3 regions of the Arthrobacter phoenicis genome follow, and region 2 is predicted to be linked to each of the others. Evidence: riboswitches for the same ligand, from Rfam matches in the RefSeq annotation. Region 2 holds a riboswitch; each other region holds the start of a gene.
What was found. A riboswitch is a leader RNA that binds a small molecule or an ion and turns the genes downstream of it on or off. The one in region 2 is predicted to bind S-adenosylmethionine.

Region 1 (3,263 bases), 2.5 Mb from region 2:
GTCCTTCGGGCTGGCCCACGTGGACCCGGACCGCATCCTGCGGTCCTTCCCCGACCTGGCCCCCGGCACCGAGGACTGCGAACGCGGCTGCAAGCACGACGCCACCGCCGTCAACTGCGGCGTGGACGCGTGGGTGCAGGCGGGCCACGCGGGACCCTCCGGCCCGGCCCGGCTGGCCTCGCTGCGCCGGCTGCTGGGCACTGACCCGCGGCAGGAAGCCCAGGAAACCAAGGAACTGGGCACCGTCTCCTGACCGTACGTCACTCCTTCGCCCCGCGGTTGATCAGGCCGTCCGGGACGTGGCCTCCCCGGCCGGGGCGCGTTTAGACGGTAGTTTGGAAGCATGAGCCAACCCGCGTCGAGCTACAACGATGACCTGCGCCTTGCCCACGTCCTGGCGGACTCGGTCGATTCCCAGACCATGAGCCGCTTCAAGGCCCTTGACCTCAAAATCGAGACGAAGCCGGACCTGACGCCGGTCACCGACGCCGACAAGGCCGCCGAGGAAGCCATCCGCGGCCAGCTCTCCCGCTCCCGCCCCCGCGACGCCGTCCTGGGCGAGGAGTTCGGCAGCTCGGGCCACGGCTCCCGCCGCTGGATCATCGACCCGATCGACGGCACCAAGAACTTCGTGCGCGGCGTCCCGGTCTGGGCCACCCTCATCGCTTTGGTGGACGAGGGCGAACCGGTGGTCGGCGTCGTCAGCGCCCCCGCCCTCGGCAAGCGCTGGTGGGCCGCCAAGGGCGCCGGCGCCTACACGGGCCGCTCGCTGGCCGCCGCCACCCGGCTGCGGGTCTCCAACGTCTCGGACCTCTCGGATGCCTCCCTCTCCTACTCCAGCCTCGGCGGCTGGAAGCAGCGCGGCAACCTGGACGAATTCCTGGGCCTGACCGAGGAGGTCTGGCGCACCCGCGCCTACGGCGACTTCTGGTCCTACTGCCTGGTGGCCGAGGGCGCCGTCGACATCGCCTGCGAGCCGGAGCTGAACCTCTACGACATGGCCGCACTGGTCCCGATCGTCACCGAGGCCGGCGGCCGGTTCACCTCCCTCGAGGGCGAGGACGGCCCGTTCGGCGGCAACGCCCTGGCCACGAACTCGATCCTGCACTCCGAGGTCCTCAAGCGGCTCAACCCGAACCTGGACGACCTGCTCTAGAGCTGCGCCTTTTCTGGGGGCCCGTTCCGCGTAACACAGCGCTTCACATTGCCGCGCCCCTTTCCGGGGCGCGGCACTTCTGTCCTAGGCTCGAAACAGGTCACGAGTGCCAGCGCTAAACCCCGGTTTGCTGGCCGGCAACCCTCCTTTCGCGGCGGGGTGCCCCGGGTGACGACCTGGCCGGTCCGGAGCGGACCCGGCAAGCGCGGATCCCCTGCACGCGGGGTCCTTTTCGAGCGAGGTCCCATGTCGACTGCCATTTTTTCATCCCCAGCATCCATCCCCACGGCTGCATCCGCTGCCCGCACCCCGCTGGCCGCCGTGACCGGCGCCGAGATCCAAGCGCCGCTGATCCAGGGCGGCCACGTCCGCTACGCCAATCTGGACTACGGCGCCTCGGCCCCCGCCCTGTCCGTGGTCTCTGCCTACCTCAACGAGATCCTGCCCTACTACGCCAGCGTCCACCGCGGTGCCGGCTACGCCTCCCAGCTGAGCACCTCGGTGTACGAGAACGCGCGGACCATCGTGCGGGACTTCGTCGGCGGCCGGCCCGACGACGCGGTCATCTTCACCCGGAACACCACCGATTCTCTGAACCTCCTGGCCGGGTGCCTGCCCACCGCCGGCGGCCGGCACCTGGGCGAGGTCCTGTACCTGGACATCGAGCACCACGCGAACCTGCTGCCGTGGCAGGGCGTTCCGCACCGCAGCGTCGTCGCCGCGCCCACCCTGGCCGGGACGCTGGCGCGGCTCCGGGCGGAGCTGGCCGCGGGCGGCATCAGCCTGCTCGCGGTCACGGGCGCGTCGAATGTCACCGGCGAGATCCTGCCCGTCCGGGAGCTGGCGGCGCTGGCGCACGAGCACGGGGCCCGGATCGTCGTCGACGCCGCGCAGCTGGCCCCGCACCGCCGGATCGACGTCGCGGCCGACGGCATCGACTATGTTGCCTTCTCGGGGCACAAGCTCTACGCACCGTTCGGCGCGGGCGTCCTGGTGGGGCGGCCGGACTGGCTCGATGCCGGAACGCCGCACCTGGCCGGCGGCGGCGCCGTCCGCGACGCCCGGCTGGACGCCGTCAGCTGGACCACCGGACCGGCCCGGCACGAGGGCGGCTCCCCCAACGTCCTCGGCGCGGCCGCCCTGGCCCGCGCCACCCAGGCGGTCGCCGCCCTGGACGAGGCATCCTGGCACGGCCACGAGGATGCCATCCGGTCCTTCCTTGCCGACGGCCTGCGGGAGATCGACGGCGTGAGCGTGCACCACATCTTCGAGGAGACCGACCGCGGGGAGGGCTGCGGCACCATCGGCGTCGTAAACTTCTCGGTCGCGGGGTACGACGCCGGACTCGTCGCCGCGTACCTGTCCGCCGAGCACGGGATCGGCGTGCGGGACGGCCGGTTCTGCGCGCATCCGCTGCTCAGGCGGTTGGGCCTGCCCGCCGGGTCGCTGCGGGCCAGCTTCGGCCTGGGCTCCCGGCTCGAGGACGCCGAGCGGCTGCTGGCCGCGCTGCGGACGCTGCGGCGCGACGGCCTGGGCTGGGACTACGTGGTGGATGCCGGGCGCTGGGTACCGGCGAACGACACCCGCAGCTACCCGCACTGGGCGCCCAACACCCCCGGCACCGCCGGGGCTGCCCCCTGCACCCTCGACGGCCCCGAATAGCCGGTTTGCGGTAGATTCGACGGGTATCTTCCCGAGCTGCCGAAGGAGAGTTCACGTGGCAGGCGGCGGCCCCAAACTGCATCAGACCCGGCGGAAGGAGCTCGGAGCGAGCTTCCAGGACGGCGGGGAACACTATGACCGGGTGCGGCCCGGCTATCCCGCCGACTCCGCCGACTGGCTCATCCCCGCCGGAGCCCGGGACGCGGCCGACGTCGGGGCGGGCACCGGAAAGTTTACCGCCCTCCTCGTGGCCCGCGGCCTGGCCACGGCCGCCGTCGACCCGTCGGCGGACATGCTGGACCAGTTGCGCGCAGTCCTCCCGGGCGTCCCGGCCACGGTGGGGACCGCCGAACACACCGGGCTCCCGGCGTCGGCGTTCGACCTGGTGACGGTGGCGCAGGCCTGGCACTGGTGCGAGCCGCTGCAGGCCAGCACCGAGACCGCC
Region 2 (3,263 bases):
GCCAGATCCACGCCGGCCAGCAGCCGGACGCCGCCACCGGCGCCCGCTCGCTGCCGATCTACCAGACGACGTCGTTCGTCTTCCCGAGCGCCGAGAGCGCCGCGAACCGGTTCGCCCTGGCCGAGCTCGCCCCCATCTACACCCGGATCGGCAACCCCACCCAGGACGCCGTCGAACAGCGCATCGCCAGCCTGGAGGGCGGCCTCGGCGCGCTGCTGCTCAGCTCCGGGCAGGCGGCGGAAACCTTCGCCATCCTCAACATCGCCGAGGCCGGGGACCACGTGGTGGCCAGCCCCAGCCTCTACGGCGGCACCTACAACCTGCTGGCCCACACGCTGAAGAAGTTCGGCATCTCCGTGACCTTCGTGGCGGACCCGGACAACCTGGACCAGTGGCGCGAGGCGGTGCAGCCGAACACCAAGCTGTTCTTCGGCGAGGTGGTCTCCAACCCGCGCCAGGACGTCCTGGACCTCGAGGGCATCTCGGATGTGGCCCACCAGGCAGGGGTGCCGCTGATCGTGGACAACACCCTCGCCACCCCGTACCTGATCCGGCCGCTGGAATGGGGCGCGGACATCGTGGTGCACTCGGCCACCAAGTACCTGGGCGGCCACGGCTCGGCGATCGCCGGCGTGATCGTGGACTCCGGGAAGTTCGACTTCGGCGCGGACCCGGAGCGGTACCCCGGCTTCAACACCCCGGACCCGAGCTACAACGGGCTGGTCTACGCCCGGGACCTGGGCGCGGACGGCGCACTGGGGGCCAACCTCTCCTACATCCTCAAGGCACGGGTGCAGCTGCTGCGCGACCTCGGCTCCGCCGTCGCGCCCTTCAACGCCTTCCTGATCGCCCAGGGCATCGAGACGCTGAGCCTGCGGGTGGAGCGGCACGTCGCCAACGCCACCCGGGTGGCCGAATGGCTTGAGGGCCGGGACGACGTCGAATCGGTCGCCTACGCGGGACTGCCCTCGAGCCCCTGGTACGAGCGCGGCAGGAAGTACGGTCCGCGCGGCACGGGCGCCGTCGTCTCCTTCGTCATCGCCGGGGGAGTGGAGGCCGGCAAGCGCTTCGTCGACGCCCTGGAGCTGCACTCGCACGTGGCGAACATCGGCGACGTGCGCTCACTGGTGATCCACCCGGCGTCGACCACGCACAGCCAGCTCACCCCGGAGCAGCAGGCGGTGGCGGGCGTCCACCCGGGCCTGGTCCGGCTCTCGGTTGGCCTGGAGCACATCGACGACATCCTGGCGGACCTCGACGCCGGCTTCCGCGCCGCGAAGGCCGGCTAGTCCCGGGACCCCTGCCGGATTTCCCCACCTTTGCGGGCCCGACGGCGGCCGGCGCGGCGTGTCCGCGGCGACCCGCCGGCCGCGGCGCCCAAAGGTGGGGAAACGGCGCGGCCGGGCGGGCGGCTGTCACATGCAAGTCACAATCTTGGCCACGGCACCGCCCTCTTTCGTACACTCGGTGCAGGTCATGAGTGCCAGCGACAGCCCCGGCTTGCTGGCCGGCAACCCTCCTTTTGCGGCGGGGTGCCCCGGGTGAAGACCTGGCCTGCCGGTCAACTGACGGCAGGCAAGCGCGAAGTGAGGTCTTTTAACATGACGATTGCCGTCACCCGAACGGGTGTACCCGCCACCAGTCCCGCAGCAGGAAACACCGCCGTCCCCGACGGCACCGTGCAGTACGTGTCCGTCGGCGCTTTGGAACTCGAATCCGGGGCCGTCCTGCCGGAGGTGGTGCTGGCCTACGAGACCTGGGGCACCCTGAACGCGGACGCCTCCAACGCCGTCCTGATCGAACACGCCCTCACCGGGGACACCCACGTCACCCGCGGCGCCGGCGGGGAACCCGGCTGGTGGGAACAGCTCGCCGGCCCCGGCGCGCCCGTGGACACGGACCGGTACTTCGTGGTGTCCATCAACATCCTCGGCGGCTGCTACGGCTCCACCGGCCCGTCCACGCCGGCACCCGACGGCCGGCCCTGGGGGTCCCGTTTCCCGCTCGTCACCCTGCGGGACAGCACCGCGGCCGAGGCCCGGATGGCCGACGCGCTGGGGATCAACCGCTGGCACGCCGTGCTCGGCGGCTCCCTCGGCGGCGCCCGGGCACTGGAGTGGGCCGTCAGCTACCCGGAACGCGTGGGCCGCTGCGCCGTGATCGCCGTCGGCGCCTACAGCACCGCCGAGCAGATCGCCTTCGCCCAGGCCCAGACCCTCGCGATCCGGCAGGACCCGCGCTTCAATGGCGGCGACTACTACGGCGGGCCCGAGCCGCACGAGGGCCTGGCGCTGGCCCGGCGCATCGCGCACATCACCTACCGCTCCGCTGCCGAACTGGAGGGCCGCTTCGGCCGGACCGGGCAGGACGGCGAGACCCCGCTCGCACCCGGCCCGCTGTCCGGCCGCGGCCGCTACCAGGTGGAGAGCTACCTGGACCACCAGGGCAACAAACTGGTGCAGCGCTTCGACGCCAACAGCTACATCGCCATCACCGAGGCGCTGATGAGCCACGACGTCGCCCGTGGCCGCGGAAGCCTGCAGCAGGCGCTCGCCGGGGCCACCGCCGAGTTCTTCATCGCCGCCGTGGACTCGGACCGACTGTACTTTCCCGAACAGTCCCGGGAGCTCGCGGCGGCCCTGCCGGGGGAGGTGCCCGTGCACGTCATTTCCGCCCCGATCGGCCATGACGGGTTCCTGACCGAGATCGGCCAGCTGGGCGGCGTCCTCCGGGAGGCGTTCTTCGCCTGAGCCTTACGGCTTCTTCGCAGGCTCTTGCCGGGGACTGATGTGCAATTTTGCAGATAGGCTCTGCGCGATTGGTCGTTGAGGCTCCGGCGGTGACGCTCCATACTCGTGGAGAATGACCGCGTGTGGTCCAACTCACACGGAGTCAGCCCAGTAAGCCGCAGGGTGTCGATGGCGACACCGAAGGAGTTCTTATGAGCACGGAAAACGCCGCCGCGAGGCGCGCAGAGGAAACCGACGTTAAGGCGTCCGGCCTCAAGAAAGTCGTCGCCGCCTCCATGGCCGGCACGGTGGTGGAGTGGTACGAATTCTTCCTCTACGCCTCCGCCGCCACCCTGGTCTTCGGCAAGGCCTTCTTCCCCAATTCCCAGACTGAGTTGGACGGCATCCTGGCCGCCTTCCTGACCTACGCCGTCGGCTTCGTCGCCCGCCCCATCGGCGGCATCGTCTTCGGCCACTTCGGTGACAAGTTCGGCCGCAAGCAGCTGCTCCAGCTGAGCATCATCCTGGTGGGTG
Region 3 (3,263 bases), 1.4 Mb from region 2:
AGATGTCGACGATCCGCAGCCCGTCAAGCAGCTCGAAGGCGGCGTCCTTGGCGGACCTGCCGGCCGGGGGAGCCAGTTCGAAGGTCAGCACCGTCCCGCCGGACTTCATCTGCCTGGCGGCCAGCTCGTGCTGCGGGTGGGAGGCCAGGAGCGGGTACTTCACCCAGGTCACTGCCTGCTGCTCCTCGAGCCACTCGGCCAGCCGCAGCGCCGAGGCGGAGGCGTGGTTGACCCGCAGCGACATGGTTTCCAGGCCCTTGGTCAGCACCCAGGCGTTGAAGGCGGACAGCGCCGGTCCGGTGTGGCGCATCAGCTGCCGGACCGGGCCCTCGATGAACTCCTTGCTGCCCAGGATCGCGCCGCCCAGCACCCGGCCCTGGCCGTCGATGTGCTTCGTGCCGGAGTAGACCACCACGTCCGCGCCGAAGTCCGTGCAACGCTGCAGCAGCGGGGTGGCGAAGACGTTGTCCACCACCACGGTGGCGCCGGCGGCGTGCGCCAGCCCGCTCACGGCGGCGATGTCCACGATCTCCTGCATCGGGTTCGACGGCGACTCGAAGAAGACCGCCGTCGTGGGTTCAGCCAGCGCTTCACGCCACTGGTCCATGTCCGGGCCGTCGACGAAGACGGTCTCCACGCCCCAGCGCGGCAGGATCTCGTTGAGGATCACGAAGCAGGATCCGAACAGGGACCGGGCAGCGACCACCCGGTCCCCGGCCCCGAGCAGCGCGCCGAGGGCGGTGAACACCGCGGACATGCCCGATGCCGTCGCGAAACACGCCTCGGTGCCCTCGAGCAGGCGGAGCCGCTCCTGGAAAGTGGCCACCGAAGGGTTGCCGTAGCGGGAGTAAACGAACCGCTCGTCCTCGCCGGTAAAGGCCCGCTCCGCGGCGACGGCGGATTCGTAGACGAAGCCGGAATTGAGGAAGATCGGCTCTGTGGTTTCTTGGAAGCCGGTCCGGTCCAGGCCGCCACGGACGGCCTGGGTGTCCGGGCTCCAGTCCGCGGCCTCGGGATTGAAACTCATGCGGTGCGGGTCCCGTCGGTCGGCAGGCCCACGTTCTTCCAGCCGTTGACGCGGCGGACGCCGGACTCATCCGGCTGGCCCTCGAACCCGTCCAGCACGTTGTAGACGGCGAATCCTGCCGCCGACGCAGCCCCTGCCGCCGCGACGGAGCGGGCCCCGGACCGGCAGAGGAAGAGCAGTTCGGCGTCGGCCGGAACGCGCTGCCGGAGCTCGTCGAGGAAGGCCTCGTTCGGCACGCCGCCGGCCCGGGTCCACTCGATGAAGACCGGCTCAGCGGCCGCACCGCCGGTCACCGGGACGCCGATCTGCGCCCACTCGGCGCGGGTGCGGACGTCCACCAGCACCGCGCCGGACTGCACCCGTTCCCAGGCCGCCTGCGGAGTCAGGTCCCCGGCGTAGCTCATGCTCCTGCCCGCCCGTCGAACTCCAGGACGTCGACGGCGCGGGCCACCGCGGCGTCCGCCTCCGCGACGGCGGCCGGCAGCACCAGGGCCTGCGCCACGATCACCGAGGTGCCATTGAAGGTTGCGGCCGGGCTGCCGTGCAGCACATACCCGTCGGCAAGGGCGGCCGAGATCCGCTCGCAGAAGCTGCGGTCGTCAGGGCCGGTCAGCAGCCGGTAGGCTAGCCGCTCCGCGGGGGCGGCAGCCTGTGCGGGAGGGGTGGCCGGGGTGCCGGTTCCGGGAGTGGGGACTGGGGGCGGGGTCGCGTCGGACACGACAAACTCCTTACGTTCACGCTTGCAGCTCGAATGGTCGATTGCCGAGTAGTCACCTGAGGCACCCCGCCGCAAAAGGAGGGTTGCCGACCGGCCAGTCAGGGCTTGGCACCGGTTCTCATTACTCTGCAAAAAACCTAGCACCCCGGGGCCCGCACCCGCGCGTCGACCCCGTCATGTTCGGTCACGGGAGGCTGTCCTCCGCAGCCCAACCGAGTATCGCGCCCGTCCTGATCGAGTACAAAAAGTCGATCTCGTCCGCGGTGGCCGAATGCTTTTCGGGTATTGCCTACTCGGGTTTTCCGATAGGGGCGTCACGTTTACTGAAGTGGCAGTCCAAGGTCTCAGCTGGGTCTCCACATACCGCATACGCCTTTTCAGCACCCGCTGCGCGGCCGCTTCCGGCCGTTTGCGCAGCGCCGCTGGCGCATGGGTTTTGACGTCTCCGCCGGGATACCGCGGACCGGTTCTTTGACAAGCAATCCTTCCCTCCAGAACCCGGCAGCCTCTGCCGGGCGGGTTGCAGATCCATCATTTTGTCCGGCACAGCACTGGTGGCGGCCGGCACCTCGAAGAAGAACTGGAAAGATTCATGGTCTCGATTTACGTCTTGATAATCGTCTTGCTGATTGCGCTGCTGGTCGCAGCGGCAGTGGGGAAATCCTGGTTCCACCGCCGCCTGCGCCGTCCCGAACTTCTGCGCCGGATTTCCCTCGCCACCGGCGTAGTGCTCCTGCTGGCCAACGTCGCCGCCTTTGCCCTGGACGCCTCCGAGTTCTGGCAGACCGCGGACCTGACCGCCACCCTGGGCGGACTCACCGCCCTCGCCATCGCGCTGACCGCCCTGCGCACCGGCGGAAGCCCGGCCCGTCAGCCCCGCCGGGTGCTGGCCATCGGCGCCCACCCGGATGACCTGGAGCTGGCCTGCGGCGGAACGCTCGCCAAGTTCGTCGACTCCGGCCACGAGGTGCAGGGGCTGGTGATGAGCGACGGCAAGCGCGGCGGCAACGCCCTGGAGCGTTCGCTGGACGCCCAGCGCGGCGCCACCTTCATGGGCCTGACCGGCATGATCCACCACAACTTCACGGACACCGAGCTGCACCGCCACAGCCAGGAAATGGTGGGCGCCATCGAGCACGCGATCGTGCGCTTCAACCCGGACATCATCCTCACCCACTCCAACCACGACCAGCACCAGGACCACCAGGCGGTGCACCAGGCCACCCTGCGGGCCGCCCGGCAGCATCACTCCATTCTTTGCTACGAGAGCCCCTCCGCCACCCGGGAATTCAACCCCAGCGTCTTCGTGGACATTGACGACTACGTCGACGCCAAGGTCCAGGCGGTGAAGATGCACAGCGACCAGCTCGCCAAGCCCTACATGACGCCCGAACGGGTCCGCGGCATCGCCTCCTTCCGCGGCGGCCAAGCCCGCCGCCGGGTCGCCGAAGCCTATGAACCCGTCCGCCTGCTGAGCACCGAAATGGAGAAGCTGTGAAGCCCCGCGTGCTGGTCACC

Region 1: linked by a shared signal. The riboswitch ahead of ABC337_RS14035 (aminotransferase class V-fold PLP-dependent enzyme) and the one ahead of metX (homoserine O-acetyltransferase MetX) in region 2 are both predicted to bind S-adenosylmethionine.
Region 3: linked by a shared signal. The riboswitch ahead of ABC337_RS09130 (DUF1737 domain-containing protein) and the one ahead of metX (homoserine O-acetyltransferase MetX) in region 2 are both predicted to bind S-adenosylmethionine.

What each region holds. Positions count from the first base shown of each region.
Region 1 covers NZ_JBDFMK010000001.1:2,989,275-2,992,537, reverse strand. Annotated here, with positions in the region: gene rsgA (ribosome small subunit-dependent GTPase A) at 1-253, shown strand, start outside; gene hisN (histidinol-phosphatase) at 344-1,156, shown strand; SAM riboswitch class IV at 1,255-1,368, shown strand; gene ABC337_RS14035 (aminotransferase class V-fold PLP-dependent enzyme) at 1,403-2,818, shown strand; gene ABC337_RS14030 (class I SAM-dependent methyltransferase) at 2,874-3,263, shown strand, end outside.
Region 2 covers NZ_JBDFMK010000001.1:511,814-515,076, reverse strand. Annotated here, with positions in the region: gene ABC337_RS02385 (bifunctional o-acetylhomoserine/o-acetylserine sulfhydrylase) at 1-1,289, shown strand, start outside; SAM riboswitch class IV at 1,473-1,588, shown strand; gene metX (homoserine O-acetyltransferase MetX) at 1,602-2,750, shown strand; gene ABC337_RS02375 (MFS transporter) at 2,942-3,263, shown strand, end outside.
Region 3 covers NZ_JBDFMK010000001.1:1,959,280-1,962,542, forward strand. Annotated here, with positions in the region: gene ABC337_RS09120 (O-succinylhomoserine sulfhydrylase) at 1-1,027, opposite strand, end outside; gene ABC337_RS09125 (rhodanese-like domain-containing protein) at 1,024-1,431, opposite strand; gene ABC337_RS09130 (DUF1737 domain-containing protein) at 1,428-1,643, opposite strand; SAM riboswitch class IV at 1,759-1,871, opposite strand; gene ABC337_RS09135 (PIG-L deacetylase family protein) at 2,338-3,243, shown strand; gene ABC337_RS09140 (ATP-grasp domain-containing protein) at 3,240-3,263, shown strand, end outside.